4 regions of the Bradyrhizobium sp. Crot121 genome follow, and region 4 is predicted to be linked to each of the others. Evidence: predicted binding sites of a transcription regulator. Region 4 holds the regulator's gene; each other region holds the start of a gene.
The links. Region 4 encodes HrcA, which represses chaperone genes, less so after heat shock. Its sites were predicted from a motif close to GTTAGCACTCNCNNNNNGNGAGTGCTAAC; they were not measured.
Positions count from the first base shown of each region.

Region 1 (4,033 bases), on a different contig from region 4:
AACTTCTGATTGAAGAAGGTCTGACATAGCTCGCTCCCGTCCTGTGCAGGCGGGAGCGCAACCGTCTCTCAGCCACCAGCGCCCGTATCGCTCACTGCCAGTGATGTCCTGACTCTACCATCACCTGATCAGGCAGCGGGATGAATTCGTGGTGCTGTCGCCCGAGGAAAGTGTCGGGGCGGGGGCAAGTCTGGAGAACCCTGATGGGGGCTGAGACAGTTCGCTTGGCCTGTCGAATGACGCGGTCAAGTGCGGCGGCGTTCTCGCGATGGATCATCGGATAATGAGGGCCGTTCATGGTCGTCACCGGGACCAGATGTTGGGTTGATCCGGCAACGTTGACCCAATCGTCTCAAAAAACGAGAGCCTGCGCCCATTAACAATGTCAGAATCCGGTGACGGCCAATTGCCCAACTCCGGCAACCGGCCGAGGATGCTGCGTTCGGCCTTTACGCTGCTCGACGTGTCCGGTCCGGGACACAAGCGGCATTACGATGCCGCGTTCAGCGAAGTCCGGTCTACCGCGGCGAGCCGACGTAACAATCCCTAATGCAGTCTTCAGCTATGGCCACAAGCGGACATCGCTCACCCGGGCCCTCGCACCCGCGCCCTTTGATCGCTCAGCGGAACAACCTCCACCGTGGCACTTTCGGTCATGCGGTCGCGCTCGATCGTCAGCCGCACCTGCCGGCCGACCGGCGTCAGCCCGATCAGGTTGCGCATCTGCGTCGCGCTGCGGACGGGGACGGGAATGTCGTTGGCCTTGAGGATGATGTCGCCGCGGCGCAGCCCCGCGCGCTCCGCCGGAGAGCCGGGACTGACTTCCTTGATGCGGGCGCCCTGCGTCGCGCCCGTGGCCGGCGCTTCCATGTCCTCCAGCGCAATGCCGATGCGCCCGCGCTCGACTCGTCCGGTCGCCGCAAGCTGGTTCATTACCTCGCGCGCCATGTTGATCGGCACCGCAAAGCCAATGCCAACATTGCCGCCGCCCGGCGAGATAATCGCCGTATTGATGCCGACCAGCTGACCTCGCAAGTTGATCAACCCGCCTCCAGAATTGCCGGGATTGATTGCCGCATCGGTCTGGATGAAATCCTCATAGCCGTGCTTGCCGAGCCCGGTGCGCCCGAGCGCGCTGACGAGGCCCGAGGTGACGGTCTGGCCGAGGCCGAACGGATTGCCGACCGCGATCACGAAGTCACCGACCTGAAGCGCGTCGCTGTCGCCGAGTGCAATAGCCTTGAGCCCGGCAGGCTCCCTGATCTGCAGCAGTGCGATATCAGTGGGCGGATAGCGGCCCACAACCCGACCGGCGAACTTGCGGCCGTCCTTGGTCCTGATCTGCACTGCGGTGGCATTGGCGACGACATGGTTCGCCGTCAGCACATAACCGCGCTGGGCGTCGACGATCACGCCCGAACCGGTCGCGCTGACTTCCTTCTCCAGTTGCTTCGGGACGTTGAAGAACTCGCGGAACAGCGGATCCTGGTAAAGCGGATTGTCCTCGCGCACCCGCCCCTGTACCGAAATGTTGACGACCGCCGGCGTCACTTCCCGCACGAGCGGCGCAAGCGTCGGCACGCGGCCTGTATTGAGGTCCGGAATCTGGGCGGTGGCCGGCGCTGCCGACAGCGCCCACCACAACCCGGAGATGACGCCCAGCCATCCGAGCAAACGCAAAACTCGCATGAAATCTCCCCCAGAATCTGTCTTTCGGCCTCCAGCGGCCGCCGCGTCGGTTAGCTGGTTGAGCGAAAATGGCCGTTTAAGAGGCAGCCTGGCACTCGGTCGCCCGGAGTGACAAAAATTTATTTAGGGACCCTTGACGGACTTTTTTCCGCTTCCTAGGTCGTTTTCCGCCCGGGGCCGGTCCCGGACCCGGCTTTATGACATCGCTGACCTGACAAGGAGGATGTGCATGCATTTCCGTCCATTGCACGACCGCGTGCTCGTGCGCCGCATCGATGCCGAAGAGAAGACCGCCGGCGGCATCATCATTCCCGACACCGCGAAGGAAAAGCCGCAGGAGGGCGAGATCGTCGCCGCGGGGCCTGGCGCGAGGAATGAGCAGGGCCAGTTGACCCCGATCGACGTCAAGCCGGGAGACCGCGTGCTGTTCGGCAAGTGGTCCGGCACAGAGGTGAAGATCGACGGCCAGGACTACCTGATCATGAAGGAGAGCGATCTTCTGGGCGTGGTCGACAAGACCGGCTCGCTCAAGAAGGCCGCCTGAGCAAATTGCAAGAGCTGACAGTCATTAGGAGAAAGGAGCAGGCAAATGGCTGCCAAGGACGTGAAATTCTCCACGGAAGCCCGCGAGCGGATGCTGCGGGGCGTGGACACGCTGGCCAACGCCGTGAAGGTCACCCTCGGTCCCAAGGGACGCAACGTCGTGATCGAGAAATCCTTCGGCGCACCGCGCATAACCAAGGACGGCGTCACCGTCGCCAAGGAAATCGAACTGGAAGACAAGTTCGAGAACATGGGCGCACAGATGGTGCGCGAAGTCGCCTCCAAGACCAACGACCTCGCCGGCGACGGGACGACGACTGCGACCGTGCTGGCCCAGGCCATCGTCAAGGAAGGCGCGAAATCCGTTGCCGCTGGCATGAACCCGATGGACCTCAAGCGCGGCATCGATCTTGCGGTCGACGCCATTGTCAATGACCTCAAGTCCCACGCCAAGAAGGTCACCTCCAACGAGGAGATTGCCCAGATCGGCACCATTTCGGCCAATGGCGATACGGAGATCGGCCGCTTCCTTGCCGATGCGATGCAGAAGGTCGGCAATGAGGGCGTCATCACCGTCGAGGAAGCCAAGAGCCTCCACACCGAGCTGGAGGTGGTCGAGGGCATGCAGTTCGACCGCGGCTTTGTCTCGCCCTACTTCGTCACCAACACCGAAAAGATGCGGGTCGAACTCGAGGATCCCTACATTCTGATCCATGAGAAGAAGCTGTCCGGTCTACAGACCATGCTGCCGCTGCTCGAAGCGGTGGTGCAGTCTGGCAAGACGCTGCTGATCGTGGCCGAGGATGTCGAGGGCGAAGCGCTTGCCGCGCTCGTGGTCAATCGACTGCGCGGCGGCCTCAAGGTCGCGGCGGTGAAGGCGCCAGGCTTCGGCGATCGCCGCAAGGCCATGCTGGAGGATATTGCAATCCTCACCGGCGGCACCGTGATTTCGGAAGATCTCGGCATCAAGCTCGAGAATGTCACGCTGAAGATGCTCGGGCGCGCCAAGAAGGTCGTGATCGACAAGGAGAATACGACCGTGGTCGACGGCGCCGGGCCCAAGAAGGACATCGAGGCTCGTGTCACCCAGATCAAGTCGCAGATCGAGGAGACCACCTCCGATTACGATCGCGAGAAGCTGCAGGAGCGGCTGGCCAAGCTCGCCGGCGGCGTCGCCGTAATCCGTGTTGGTGGTGCGACCGAAGTCGAGGTCAAGGAGAAGAAGGACCGGGTCGACGATGCCATGCATGCGACTCGCGCTGCGGTCGAGGAAGGCATTCTGCCGGGCGGCGGCGTGGCGCTGCTGCGTGCGCTGAAAGCGCTCGATGGCTTAAAGACCGCCAATGCCGACCAGAAGGCCGGCGTCGATATCGTGCGCCGCGCCATCCAGGTGCCGGCGCGGCAGATCGTCCAGAACGCCGGCGAGGACGGCTCGCTCGTCGTCGGCAAGCTGCTCGAGAACTCCGACTACAATTGGGGATTCAACGCGGCCACTGGCGAGTACCAGGACATGGTGAAGGCCGGCGTGATCGATCCCGCCAAGGTCGTTCGCACCGCCTTACAGGACGCGGCCTCCGTCGCGGCTCTGCTGATCACCACGGAAGCACTGGTCGCCGATAAGCCCAAGAAGTCCGAACCGGCCGCGGCAACGCCGCCGACGGATTTCTAATCAAGCACGCGCCCGGCCGGAAACGGCCGGGCTCTCCGCCAACCGCGACGAGAAAGGAAGCTCACAAGCGCCAGGGAGCCTCAGATGAGCACTCGCATTCAGGATCGATCGCGCAAGGTTGGGGCGACGGCA
Region 1 is NZ_JCAMOR010000036.1:68,983-73,015, forward strand. Features, by position in the region: gene AC5ZGW_RS27200 (hypothetical protein) at 1-27, opposite strand, end outside; gene AC5ZGW_RS27205 (trypsin-like peptidase domain-containing protein) at 586-1,689, opposite strand; gene groES (co-chaperone GroES) at 1,919-2,233, shown strand; gene groL (chaperonin GroEL) at 2,279-3,901, shown strand.
Region 1: groES (co-chaperone GroES) is a predicted target of HrcA. The motif match lies at 1,777-1,805, and genes of this name have one in related genera.

Region 2 (4,033 bases), on a different contig from region 4:
TGATGCCGAGCTCTTCGGAGATCAACTGGCCGCCGGTCAGGACCGCGATATCCTCCAGCATCGCCTTCCGGCGGTCGCCGAAGCCCGGCGCCTTGACGGCGGCGACCTTCAACCCGCCGCGCAGGCGGTTGACCACCAGTGTCGCCAGCGCCTCGCCCTCGACGTCCTCGGCGATGATCAAGAGCGGACGGCCGGACTGCACGACAGCTTCCAGCACCGGCAGCATCGCCTGCAGACCGGAGAGCTTCTTCTCGTGCAGGAGGATGTAGGCGTCTTCGAGCTCGGCGGTCATCTTCTCGGCATTGGTGATGAAATAGGGCGAGAGATAGCCGCGGTCGAACTTCATGCCTTCGACGATGTCGACCTCGGTCTCCAGCGACTTGTTCTCCTCGACCGTGATCACGCCCTCATTGCCGACCTTCTGCATGGCCTGGGCGATCATCTTGCCGATCGCGGTGTCGCCATTGGCCGAGATGGTGCCGACCTGCGCGACCTCGGAAGAGGCGGCCACTGGCTTGGCGCGCTTCTCGAGGTCCTTGACCACAGCGGCGACAGCAAGGTCGATGCCGCGCTTCAGGTCCATCGGGTTCATGCCCGCAGCAACCGCCTTGCCGCCCTCCCGCACGATCGCCTGCGCCAGCACGGTCGCGGTGGTGGTGCCGTCACCCGCAGTGTCGTTGGTCTTGGAGGCGACTTCGCGCAGCATCTGCGCGCCCATGTTCTCGAACTTGTCCTCTAGCTCGATCTCCTTGGCGACGGTGACGCCGTCCTTGGTGATGCGAGGGGCACCGAAGCTCTTTTCGATGACGACGTTGCGGCCCTTCGGGCCGAGCGTGACCTTTACCGCATTGGCAAGGACATCGACGCCGCGCAGCATTCGCTCGCGGGCTTCTCCGGCAAATTTAACGTCTTTGGCAGCCATATCTTGCTCCTGGAATGATTGAGGGCACTGGGCCGCACACCCTTGTCGTCATTGCCGGGCTTGACCCGGCAATCCATCGCTCTTGAAGATCGATGGATGCCCGGGTCAGGCCCGGGCATGACATGTGTGGATGTTGCGGCCGCTCCGCTAAGTTGCGTTAGACCAGCACGCCCATGATGTCGGACTCCTTCATGATCAGGAGTTCCTCGCCGTCGAGCTTGACCTCGGTGCCCGACCATTTGCCGAACAGCACGCGATCGCCGACCTTGACGTCGATCGGGATCAGCTTGCCGGTCTCGTCGCGGCCGCCTGGCCCGACGGCGGTGACTTCGCCCTGAGAGGGCTTTTCCTTGGCGGTGTCGGGGATGATGATGCCGCCCTTGGACTTCTCTTCGGCTTCGATGCGCTTGACCACGACACGGTCATGCAGCGGGCGGAATTTGGATTTAGCCATGACGTTTCCTCTTGGAGGCTCGGTTTCAGGTCTCGTTCATCGAGGCCGGGGTTGAATGCCGGCCGGTCGATGGCTCGCGGGCAGGATATCCAGCGCATTAGCAATCGTCGCGCCAGAGTGCTAATTGTGGGGCGGGGAATATGGCTTGGCGCCTTTCCTGTCAAGCAAAGTGGTTAAGGCCTTGGTGAGGCCAATATAGGATGCTGCAACCAAATCAAATCAGAGCCCAGGTTGGAGTTCTCACGTCATCGTTTCGACGTCATTGCTCTGCCTTACGTTTTAAGCTTGGCTGCAGGACGGGTGCGGCCCAAAGGTGCGACCAAGGATATTTCGGGGGAATACGGATGATCGGATCAGGTGACGCGCGCGCGGTTGCGAAATTTGCGACCGTCTCGGCGCTGACGCTTCTGTTGGGCGCGTGCAGCAGCGTCAACCTGCCGTCGCTGTCATCCAACCCGGGGCCTGGGCCCGAGGAGGCCGCGCCGGAAATGCCCGCCACCATTCGTTCCGACGAGATCGTCGGCCGCTGGGGCTTGGCCTCCTACCAAAATCCGGCGGACCGCGCCCGCACCGAGAAGATGGCGCGCGACCAGTGCAAGCAGCCTTACGTGATCGGCGCCGGCCAGTCCGGCGGCGTGATCATGCATCTCGCAGACCAGGCCACCCCCCAGGAGCTGCGTCTGAAGGGCTCTCCGAGCGGCAAGAACTATATCGGCCCGCCCGGGCCGTCCGGCGGCGAGCAGGACCGCGAGATCGTCTCCTTCGACGGCCGCGTCATGGTCACCCGCTTCGTCGACAAGGACGCCGCCGTCCGCTACGGCAACATGGTCTACGTCCGCTGCGCGCCACGGGCGTGAAGTGCCAATTGCTGTGCCCTCTCCCCTTACAAGGAGGGCTATATGCGGCGGTGCCGGTTGATGTGCCCTCGCCCCTTGCGGGAGAGGGCAGCTCCGCTGCCAGAACTGGACTCATTTGGGTGAGGGGTACTCTCCGCGAACGCTATCGCGCGCGGAGACAACCCCTCATCCGGCGCTTCGCGCCACCTTCTCCCACAAGGGGAGAAGGGAAGAGGGGGCGCCGCCGCGCATAAAAAACGCCGGCATCGCGCCGGCGTTTTGTGTTGTTCCCTGCGACCTGTCCGCTCAGTCGAACATCGCGTCGATATCGTCCTGCGAGGCGTGGCCCACGTCGCCGTCGAGCTTCGGGCCGTTGAGCAGGCGGGCGTCGCCCTCGCGGGTGTCGACGATCGGCGGCGCGTGCGCCTTGATGGCGTCGACACCGCCCCAGATATCCATCATCGCATTGATGTGCTGCTCGATGAACTTCATCGTGTTCATCACCTTGTTGATGCGCTGGCCGGTGAGGTCCTGGAAATTGCAGGCCTCGAAGATCGTCACCACACGTTCCTGGATATCCTCGGCAAGCAGCTTCTGCTGTTCGGGCGAGGCGACCTTGGTCAGCGCGGTGGCGGCCTGGTCGATCGCCTCAGTCGCCTCGAGGATCTGCTGGGTCGCCTCCTCGGTGCCGCCGACGACGGCCCCGAGCTCGCCGTTCACCTTGGCCATCTCCGGGCCATCGAAGCCCCTGCCGTGCAGCGCCGCGATCTCGCGCTTGGTGCGGTTGATGGCATCGTGGATCAGGTCGAGCTCGACCTTCAGCTTCTCGCATTGCTCGATCTGCGCCCGATAGGTGTCGAGCAGCGCATGCGCTTCGGCGACCTCGCGCGCCACCGCCGCCTCGGTGGCTTCGGCTGCGACCGGACGCTGGGCGTGGACGCCGAGCGCCATCTGCGCACGGATGGATCGAAGCTCCGCCATGATCTCCCGATGCATTGGACCGATTTCACCGCCTTCCACCGTAACCGGTGCCGGCATCGGCATGTCGCCCATAATGGCTTGTTCAACACGAAAACGCTTGCGACTAACTGACATGAGACTGTTCCCGCCCCCTTCACTCCCACTGTTCTACGCAGAAGCGATTTAATAGGGAGTTCACACGGGAATGTTTTGCAACGGCGTTTCGCGTCGCGCCGCATACCCGGGATTAACCATGACGCCCACGAATTTAAGCAAAATAAACGCTAATTTTGAAATCCGCCGCCGATTGCCGACGTGGTGAATCCAAACGCTGGTTACGTTTACCAAACCGATGCGGTTTTGATTTTGATTGGTCGCATGCCACGGCGCCTAACGCCGAGTGCTGCTGACGATTGACGAAACAGTACAGAGTACGTCGATGAAGAAAACATTCTTTGCGCTTGTTGCCGGCGCGTCCTTCCTGCCTGTCGCTCCGCATCAGGCGTTTGCGATCGATGGCGCGCCGCTCGCCGGGCCGACCGTGATCTATTCCTACCAGGCGCCGCCTCAGCCGGTGCGCAGGGCCTCCAGCCTCGGCGGCGGCTTTATCGAATTCCTGTTCGGCGACGGTCCCGACCAGGGCTATCCGCAATCCTACGAGCAGCAGCCGATGTATCAGCAGCAGCCGGGTTACTATGGTGGCCGGCGCACGATGCTGCCGCCGATGGATCCGCAGCAGCCGATGATGCGCGAGGAGCAGGCGGCCGATCCCACGCAGCGGCCGTTCGATCCGAGATATGAGAAGCAGCTTGTCGATTATGACGGCAAGGAAGCTCCGGGCACGATCGTCGTCGATACCCC
Region 2 is NZ_JCAMOR010000049.1:10,249-14,281, forward strand. Features, by position in the region: gene groL (chaperonin GroEL) at 1-922, opposite strand, end outside; gene AC5ZGW_RS31295 (co-chaperone GroES) at 1,080-1,376, opposite strand; gene AC5ZGW_RS31300 (hypothetical protein) at 1,721-2,233, shown strand; gene AC5ZGW_RS31305 (protein phosphatase CheZ) at 2,519-3,307, opposite strand; gene AC5ZGW_RS31310 (L,D-transpeptidase family protein) at 3,612-4,033, shown strand, end outside.
Region 2: AC5ZGW_RS31295 (co-chaperone GroES) is a predicted target of HrcA. The motif match lies at 1,473-1,501, and genes of this name have one in related genera.

Region 3 (4,033 bases), on a different contig from region 4:
GATGCCCTTCTTGACCAGATCGGCATATTCGCCGGTCTGCGAGTCGAAGCCGTAAGCGTAGGTCTTGTTCTCGAGGATCTTGCCGACGATGACCGAGCCGTCTTCACCAGCGTTGATCGCGATCTGGCGGGCCGGCGCCGACAGCGCCTTGCGCACGATCTCGACGCCGGTCTTCTGGTCGTCGTTCTTGGTGCGGATGCCCTTGAGCTGCTCGGAAGCACGGAGCAGGGCGACGCCGCCGCCCGGAACGATGCCTTCTTCCACAGCCGCGCGGGTCGCGTGCATCGCGTCATCAACGCGATCCTTGCGCTCCTTCACCTCGATCTCGGTCGCGCCGCCGACGCGGATCACCGCGACGCCGCCCGCGAGCTTGGCCAGACGCTCCTGCAGCTTCTCACGGTCGTAGTCCGAGGTGGTCTCCTCGATCTGCGCCTTGATCTGCGCCACGCGCGCCTCGATGTCGGCCTTCTTGCCGGCGCCGTTGACGATCGTGGTGTTCTCCTTGTCGATCATCACCTTCTTGGCGCGACCGAGCATCTGCAGCGTGACGTTCTCGAGCTTGATGCCGAGATCTTCCGAGATGGCCTGGCCGCCGGTCAGGATCGCGATGTCCTGCAGCATGGCCTTGCGGCGATCGCCGAAGCCCGGAGCCTTGACGGCTGCGACCTTCAGGCCGCCACGGAGGCGGTTGACGACCAGGGTGGCGAGGGCTTCGCCTTCGACGTCTTCAGCGACGATGACCAGCGGCTTGCCGGTCTGCACCACGGCCTCGAGCAGCGGCAGCAGCTCGTTCAGCGAGGAGAGCTTCTTCTCGTTGATGAGGATGTAGGCGTCGTCCATCTCAACGCGCATCTTGTCGGCGTTGGTGACGAAGTAGGGCGAGATGTAGCCACGGTCGAACTGCATGCCCTCGACGACGTCGAGCTCGGTCTCCAGCGACTTGGCTTCCTCGACCGTGATCACGCCCTCATTGCCGACCTTCTTCATGGCGTCGGAGAGGAACTTGCCGATCTCGGCGTCGCCGTTGGCGGAGATGGTGCCGACCTGGGCGATCTCGTCGTTGGAGGTGACCTTCTTGGAGTTCTTCTGCAGGTCCGCAACCACAGCCTCAACCGCGAGGTCGATGCCGCGCTTCAGGTCCATCGGGTTCATGCCGGCGGCGACCGACTTGGCGCCTTCCTTCACGATCGCCTGGGCCAGCACGGTGGCGGTGGTGGTGCCGTCGCCGGCCGCGTCAGCGGACTTGGAGGCGACTTCGCGCACCATCTGGGCGCCCATGTTCTCGAACTTGTCGTCGAGCTCGATCTCCTTGGCGACGGTGACGCCGTCCTTGGTGATGCGGGGAGCGCCGAACGACTTGTCGAGCACGACGTTGCGGCCCTTCGGGCCGAGGGTGACCTTCACCGCGTTGGCGAGGATGTCGACGCCGCGCAGCATCTTGTCGCGCGCCTCGACGGAGAATTTGACTTCTTTAGCTGCCATGTGAGTTTTTTCCTTGAGGGATTTATCCTGGGAGGGAGGGCCTTAGGCCGCCTTCTTCTTGGAAGCGGGGACGTCGAGGACGCCCATGATGTCGCTTTCCTTCATGATCAACAGCTCCTGGCCGTCGATCTTGACTTCGGTGCCGGACCACTTGCCGAACAGGACGCGATCGCCAACCTTGAGGTCGATCGGGATCAGCTTGCCGGACTCGTCGCGGCCACCCGGGCCGACGGCGACGACTTCGCCCTGGGAGGGCTTTTCCTTGGCAGTGTCTGGAATGATGATGCCGCCAGCGGTCTTCTCTTCGGCGTCGATGCGCTTGACCACGACGCGGTCGTGAAGCGGACGGAAACTCATGCAGTCCTCCTAAGCTATTCTGGATGCTGTAGAATTCTGGAGCGTTAGCAGTCTGTCTTGGCGAGTGCCAAGCCAGCCGCGATGGAGATAGGCCAGACTTTGTGTGGGGGCAAGGGTTTGTAGCAGAAAAATTGGCACTCGAAATCGCTGCCTGCCAATATCGTTTATCATCATTAACCTGGCCGGCGGGCGAGCGGGAGGTCTGCATTAGCAGATGCGCTAAGTTGCTGCTAACGCACGATTTTTCAACAGCCCGTTAAACATTTGGGCTTGTGATGAGTTGGCCCTATGCGTCACAATTCCCTCATGTGAGCGCATCTCCGCGGGGGTGGCTCGGCTAGCAGGCCATCCCGTGAATGCGCTCCTTCGAAAAAACGGAGGTTGGCATATGGTCTCGCGGGTTGGTGGGGTTGCTTCCGACGATTTCCGGAAGCAGATGCTGGGTTATGGGCTGACGACGGCACAGATCCTCTACCGAATGCCGGACCATCCTTCACTGCTGCAGACCTACGTCTGGCAGAATTACGACCTCTTCCCAAAATTCCCTGCGCTGCAGGATTTCCTCGCCTTCTGGCAGGAGCAGCTCGAGGGGCCGCTGCACTCGGTGACCGTTGCGCATTCCAAGCTGATCAAGCCGGCGGAGCTGCGCGCCGTCGACGGCGTCTTCCGCTTGCACTGAGACGCCAAGACCAATTGCTGCCGGGCGGAACGGTGGTAACGTTCCCTGGACGCGTCCGCGTCGCGGACGCCTGCAACAGGGAGGCAGGCCATGGCTAAGAAGGTGACATCAAGACCCGCGGCCAAGACGGCGGTCCGGAAGAAATGGACGGGCCACAAGACCGCCGCCAAATCCACTGCCCGCAAGGCGATCAAGTCCAAGGGCCGCGTATCCAAGGCGGCACATAAGGCGCAGCCGAAGCAACGCATTGCGGTGAGCCATCATCGCGAAGAAGACTTCAAGGCCGACGGGCTGCGCGCTTATGCGCAATATCGCGATCTCGGCTTTGCCGACGCCACGCACGGGCTTGCGCAGGCGCATGTGATCCGGCTGGTCGGGCCGTGCAATCCGGAAGAGGTGTCAAAGCTGCATTATCACGACGTCCAGTTCCAGATGGTCTATGTGCTCAAGGGCTGGGTGAAAACCTACATGGAAGGGCAGGGCGAGACGTTGATGCAGCAAGGCAGCGCCTGGACCCAGCCGCCGAAGATCAGGCACATGATCCTCGATTATTCTGACGACGTCGAACTGCTCGAGATCATCCTGCCGGCTGAGTTCAAGACGGTGGAGTTGACGACGTAATACTCGCTGTCATTCCGGGGCGCGCGTAGCGCGAACCCGGAATCCATTCCTCCGCTTGTGCCCGCGGCCCGATGGATTCCGGGTTCGATGCTTCGCATCGCCCCGGAATGACGGAGCGGCTACGTCAACAGCCCCACGATCGCGCCCATCAGGCAGGTTGTCAGCGTGCCCGACACGATCGACTTCAGCCCGAGCGAATTGATCTCCTCGCGCCGCGTCGGCGCCATCGTGTTGAGGCCGCCGATCATGATGCCCAGGCTGGCGAAATTGGCGAAGCCGCACATCGCATAGAGCATGATCAGGCGCGAGCGCGCATCCAGCGCGTCGGTGGGAAGCTTCGACAGATCGACATAGGCGATCAATTCGTTCAGCACGGTCTTGGTCCCCATCAGGCTGCCCGCAGTGATGGCTTGCGACCACGGCAGGCCCATCAGCCAGCACACTGGGGCCATGATATAGCCGAGCAGACGCTGCAGAGAAATCTTGGCGCCGCCGATGTCCGGCAGGATCCCGAGCATCGCGTTGACGAGATAGACCAGCGCCACCAGCACGAGTAGCATCGCGACGATGTTGAGCAACAGTTCAAGCCCGGCCGCGGTGCCCTTGACGATGGCATCCATCGTCGAGGACGCGTGCATCTCGGGATCGCTGCGATCGTCGAGCGCGCCGCCGGTGCGCCCCCCTGATGTCTCCGGCACCATGATCAGGCTCACCAGGATCGCCGCCGGCGCCCCTAGCACCGAGGCAATGACGAAATGCGCCGCCGCATCGGGGATCAGCGGCGCCAGCAGGGTGGCGTAGAGCACCAGCACGGTGCCGGCGATTCCGGCCATGCCGCCCGTCATCACCAGGAACAGTTCGGCGCGGGTGAGCTGCGTCAGATAGGGCCGGATG
Region 3 is NZ_JCAMOR010000088.1:14,483-18,515, reverse strand. Features, by position in the region: gene groL (chaperonin GroEL) at 1-1,482, opposite strand, end outside; gene groES (co-chaperone GroES) at 1,525-1,839, opposite strand; gene AC5ZGW_RS39500 (usg protein) at 2,228-2,518, shown strand; gene AC5ZGW_RS39495 (cupin domain-containing protein) at 2,609-3,139, shown strand; gene AC5ZGW_RS39490 (NupC/NupG family nucleoside CNT transporter) at 3,259-4,033, opposite strand, start outside.
Region 3: groES (co-chaperone GroES) is a predicted target of HrcA. The motif match lies at 1,883-1,911, and genes of this name have one in related genera.

Region 4 (4,033 bases):
GCCGCGCGATCAATGGTCGGCCGCATTCCCGCGCTTCCGCAGCGTGCGCGACGGAATTCAGCCGCGATAACATCTATCTCTGCCGGCCTTTGTCGAGGCCGGCATTAACAGCATTCCGTCAGCCGATGCGTTGAGCAGATTCAGTTCTGCTGTGCGGCGGAAGCCGGCGCGGTTTTTGCGCCGCCCTTGGAGACACCGACCAGCGCCGGACGCAGCACGCGATCGCCGATCGTGTAGCCGGCCTGGACCACCTGCACCACTGTGCCCGAGGGCACGGAGGGATCGGGAACCTCGTACATCGCCTGCTGAAAGTTCGGATCGAACTTCTCGCCGGTGGGATCGAACTTCTTGACGCCGTTCTTCTCCAGCGTGGCGTGCAGCGAACGCTCGGTCAATTCGACACCCTCGATCAGGGCCTTCAGCCCGGGGTCGGCGGCCGCCTTGGCCTCCGCCGGGACGGCGTCGAGGGCACGCTGCAGATTGTCGGCGATATCGAGGATGTCGCGGGCAAAGCCGGTGATGCCATAAGCGCGCGCATCCGCGATCTCGCGGCTGGTGCGCTTGCGCAGATTTTCCATCTCGGCCAGCGTGCGCAACGTCCGATCGCGCGCTTCATTGAGCTCCTTGGTCAAGGCTTCCGCCGATCCCTGTTCGGGATCGTCGGGCATGACGTAGGGCTTCGAGACCACGGGCTCGCCGGTCTGCGCCGGGTTCTCGGCGTTGTCGTTTGGCCGGTTCGGATCGGTCATGGCTTGCCTTTTCGAAAAATCACGTCTGATCAACAGTTAAGGGATTGGCTGGCCCGGATATCGTGCTTTGGGCCATGAAAATCAAGCGCAACCGGCCCCGTTTCGGGGTTAGAGCGTTTTCGAGCGAAGCATGCCCTCGGACCTGATCCGAGGGTGGACACCGGTTCGCGTGAAGAAAACGCGTCAAAACAAGAATCTAGAGCTCCGGTTCTGATTCCGTCAGAACCGGAAATGCTCTAGCCGCCGAGGATCCTGCTGACGAGGCGCGCGGCATAGTCCACGGTCGGGATCACCCGCGCATAATTCAGCCGGGTTGGCCCGATCACGCCGAGCACGCCCACGATACGGCCAGCGCCGTCGCTATAGGGCGCAACGATGGTCGAGGACCCCGAGAGCGAGAACAATTTGTTCTCCGACCCGATGAAGATCCGCACGCCATCGGCGCTTTCCGCACGCCCCAGAAGGTCGATCACGCCGCGCTTGGTCTCGAGATCATCGAACAGCGACTTGATGCGCTCGAGATCCTCGAGCGCATGCAAATCCTCCAGGAGATTGGCGTGCCCGCGCACGATGAGCTGCCGGTCTTCATTGTCGCCGCCCGACCAGCTCGCAAGCCCTGCAGAGATCACCTTCTGCGTCAATTGATCGAGCTCGGCGCGACTTTGTCCCAGCGCGGTCTCGAGTTCGAGCCGCGCTTCGGCGAGCGTACGGCCGAGGATGCGTGCATTGAGGAAGTTGGTGGCCTCGATCAGTGCCGAGGATGGAACACCCGGCGGCAAGCTCAGCACCCGGTTCTCGACCTGCCCGTCTTCGCCGACCAGCACCACCAGCGCACGTTCCGGCTCCAGCCGCACGAACTCGATATGCTTCAGCCGCGCATTGGATTTGGGCGTCAGCACCACGGCGGCGGCGCGGGTGAGGCCGGATAGCCGGATCAAGGCCTCATCGAGCGCTGCCTCGACCGACTGCGCGCGGCCGACAGTAGCCAATTGGCTCTGGATCGATTGCCGTTCCGCCTCCGTGAGATGGCCGACCTGCATCAGCGCATCGACGAAAAAGCGCAGGCCCAATTCGGTCGGCAGTCGGCCGGCGGAGGTATGCGGCGCGTAGATCAGTCCGAGCTGTTCGAGATCGGACATCACATTGCGCACCGAGGCCGGCGACAGCGGCAGCGCGATCAGGCGCGAGATGTTACGCGAGCCGACCGGCTCGCCGGTCGCCAGATAACTTTCGACGATTTGACGGAAAATGTCGCGCGAACGCTCGTTGAGCTGGGCAAGCCCGGCGTGCGGCGCGATCAAACCAACCGGTTCGTGTTGAGCCACAATAACTCCCTCACAACTGCCTCTAATTTGACCATCCACACGCCCGGTGACAAGCGTGCATTACCCGCCCGGAAGCCGGCCAAAAAGCTTGCCGCTGCGGCTGCCCGCTCCTACAAGCACCGCCAGCCATATCGCTCGAATTCCCGGAGGATTCCCATGCGGCCAAGCCGCCGTGCACCCGACGAACTGCGCCCCGTCTCATTGGAACGCGGCGTGGTCAAATATGCCGAGGGTTCCTGCATGGTGAAATTCGGCGACACCCATGTGCTGGTCACTGCGACCCTGGAAGACCGCCTGCCGCCATGGCTGAAGGGCCAGGGCCGCGGCTGGGTCACCGCCGAATACGGCATGCTGCCCCGCGCCACGCTGGAACGTACCCGGCGCGAGGCCTCCGCCGGCAAGCAGGGCGGGCGCACCATCGAGATCCAGCGCCTCATCGGCCGTTCGCTCCGCGCCACCATCGACCTGGAAGCGCTGGGCGAGCGCCAGATCACGGTCGATTGCGACGTGCTGCAGGCCGATGGCGGCACGCGCACCGCCTCGATCACCGGCGCCTGGGTCGCGCTTGCCGACTGCATCAACTGGATGAAGACCCGCAACATGCTGAAAACCAACGTGTTGCGCGACAACGTCGCGGCCATCTCCTGCGGCATCTATAATGGCACGCCGGTGCTCGACCTCGACTACGCCGAGGATTCTGAAGCCGAGACCGACGCCAATTTCGTCATGACCGGCGACGGCCGCATCATCGAGGTACAGGGCACCGCGGAAAAGACGCCGTTCTCGCAGGACGAGTTCCTGGCGCTGATGGCGCTGGCGCGCAAGGGCGTGGCGCGGCTGGTCGACTTGCAGAAAATGGCAGTGGCGTAGTCAATAGGCCATGCACCGCCGAATCACTGGAAAGCTCGTGATCGCGACCCACAATCCCGGCAAGCTTGCCGAGATGCGCGAATTGCTGGCGCCGCATGGCGTGGAGGCGATCTCGGCAGGCGATCTCGGTCTTGGCGAGCCCGAGGAGACCGGCGACAGTTTTCGCGCCAATGCCGCGATCAAGGCGATTGCGGCAGCCAAGGCCGCCGATCTCCCGGCATTTGCCGATGATTCCGGGCTGGTGGTCGACGCGCTGGACGGCGCCCCTGGCATCTATTCGGCGCGCTGGGCCGGCGAAAACAAGGATTTCATCGCCGCGATGACGCGGATCGAGCGCCTCTTGCAGGAACGTAGCGCCACGGCGCCTGACCGCCGGAGCGCTCATTTCGTCTCCGCGCTCTGCGTCGCCTGGCCGGATGGGCACCTCGAAGAGGTCGAGGCGCGTGCCGACGGAACTTTGGTGTGGCCGCCGCGCGGCACCGCGGGTTTCGGCTATGATCCCATGTTCCTGCCGGATGGCCATACCCGCACCTTCGGCGAGATGACGAGCGTCGAGAAGCACGGGCTGCCGCCGCTCGGACTCGGCCTGTCGCACCGGGCCCGTGCCTTCGTCAAATTGGCGGAGATATGCCTTGACTGACCGGGACCAGGCAGCCTTCGGCGTCTACGTGCACTGGCCGTTCTGCCTGTCGAAATGCCCGTATTGTGATTTCAACAGCCACGTCAGGCATACGCAGATCGATGAGGCGCGCTTTGCCCGTGCCTTTGCGCGCGAGATCGAGACCACCGCGGCGCGCGTCCCCGGCCGCGAAGTGTCCTCGATCTTCCTCGGCGGCGGTACGCCGTCATTGATGCAGCCGCAGACGGTCGGCGCGATCCTGGATGCGATCGGCAAGTATTGGCGCGTCGCTCCCGATGTCGAAGTGACACTGGAAGCCAATCCGACGAGCGTCGAAGCCACACGGTTTCGCGGCTATCGCGCCGCCGGCGTCAACCGCGTATCGCTCGGCGTGCAGGCGCTCGATGATGCCTCGCTGAAGGCGCTGGGGCGATTACACACTGCGCGCGAAGCGCTCGATGCGGTCGCCG
Region 4 is NZ_JCAMOR010000004.1:156,868-160,900, reverse strand. Features, by position in the region: gene AC5ZGW_RS06790 (hypothetical protein) at 1-70, shown strand, start outside; gene grpE (nucleotide exchange factor GrpE) at 141-749, opposite strand; gene hrcA (heat-inducible transcriptional repressor HrcA) at 986-2,074, opposite strand; gene rph (ribonuclease PH) at 2,231-2,944, shown strand; gene rdgB (RdgB/HAM1 family non-canonical purine NTP pyrophosphatase) at 2,955-3,584, shown strand; gene hemW (radical SAM family heme chaperone HemW) at 3,577-4,033, shown strand, end outside.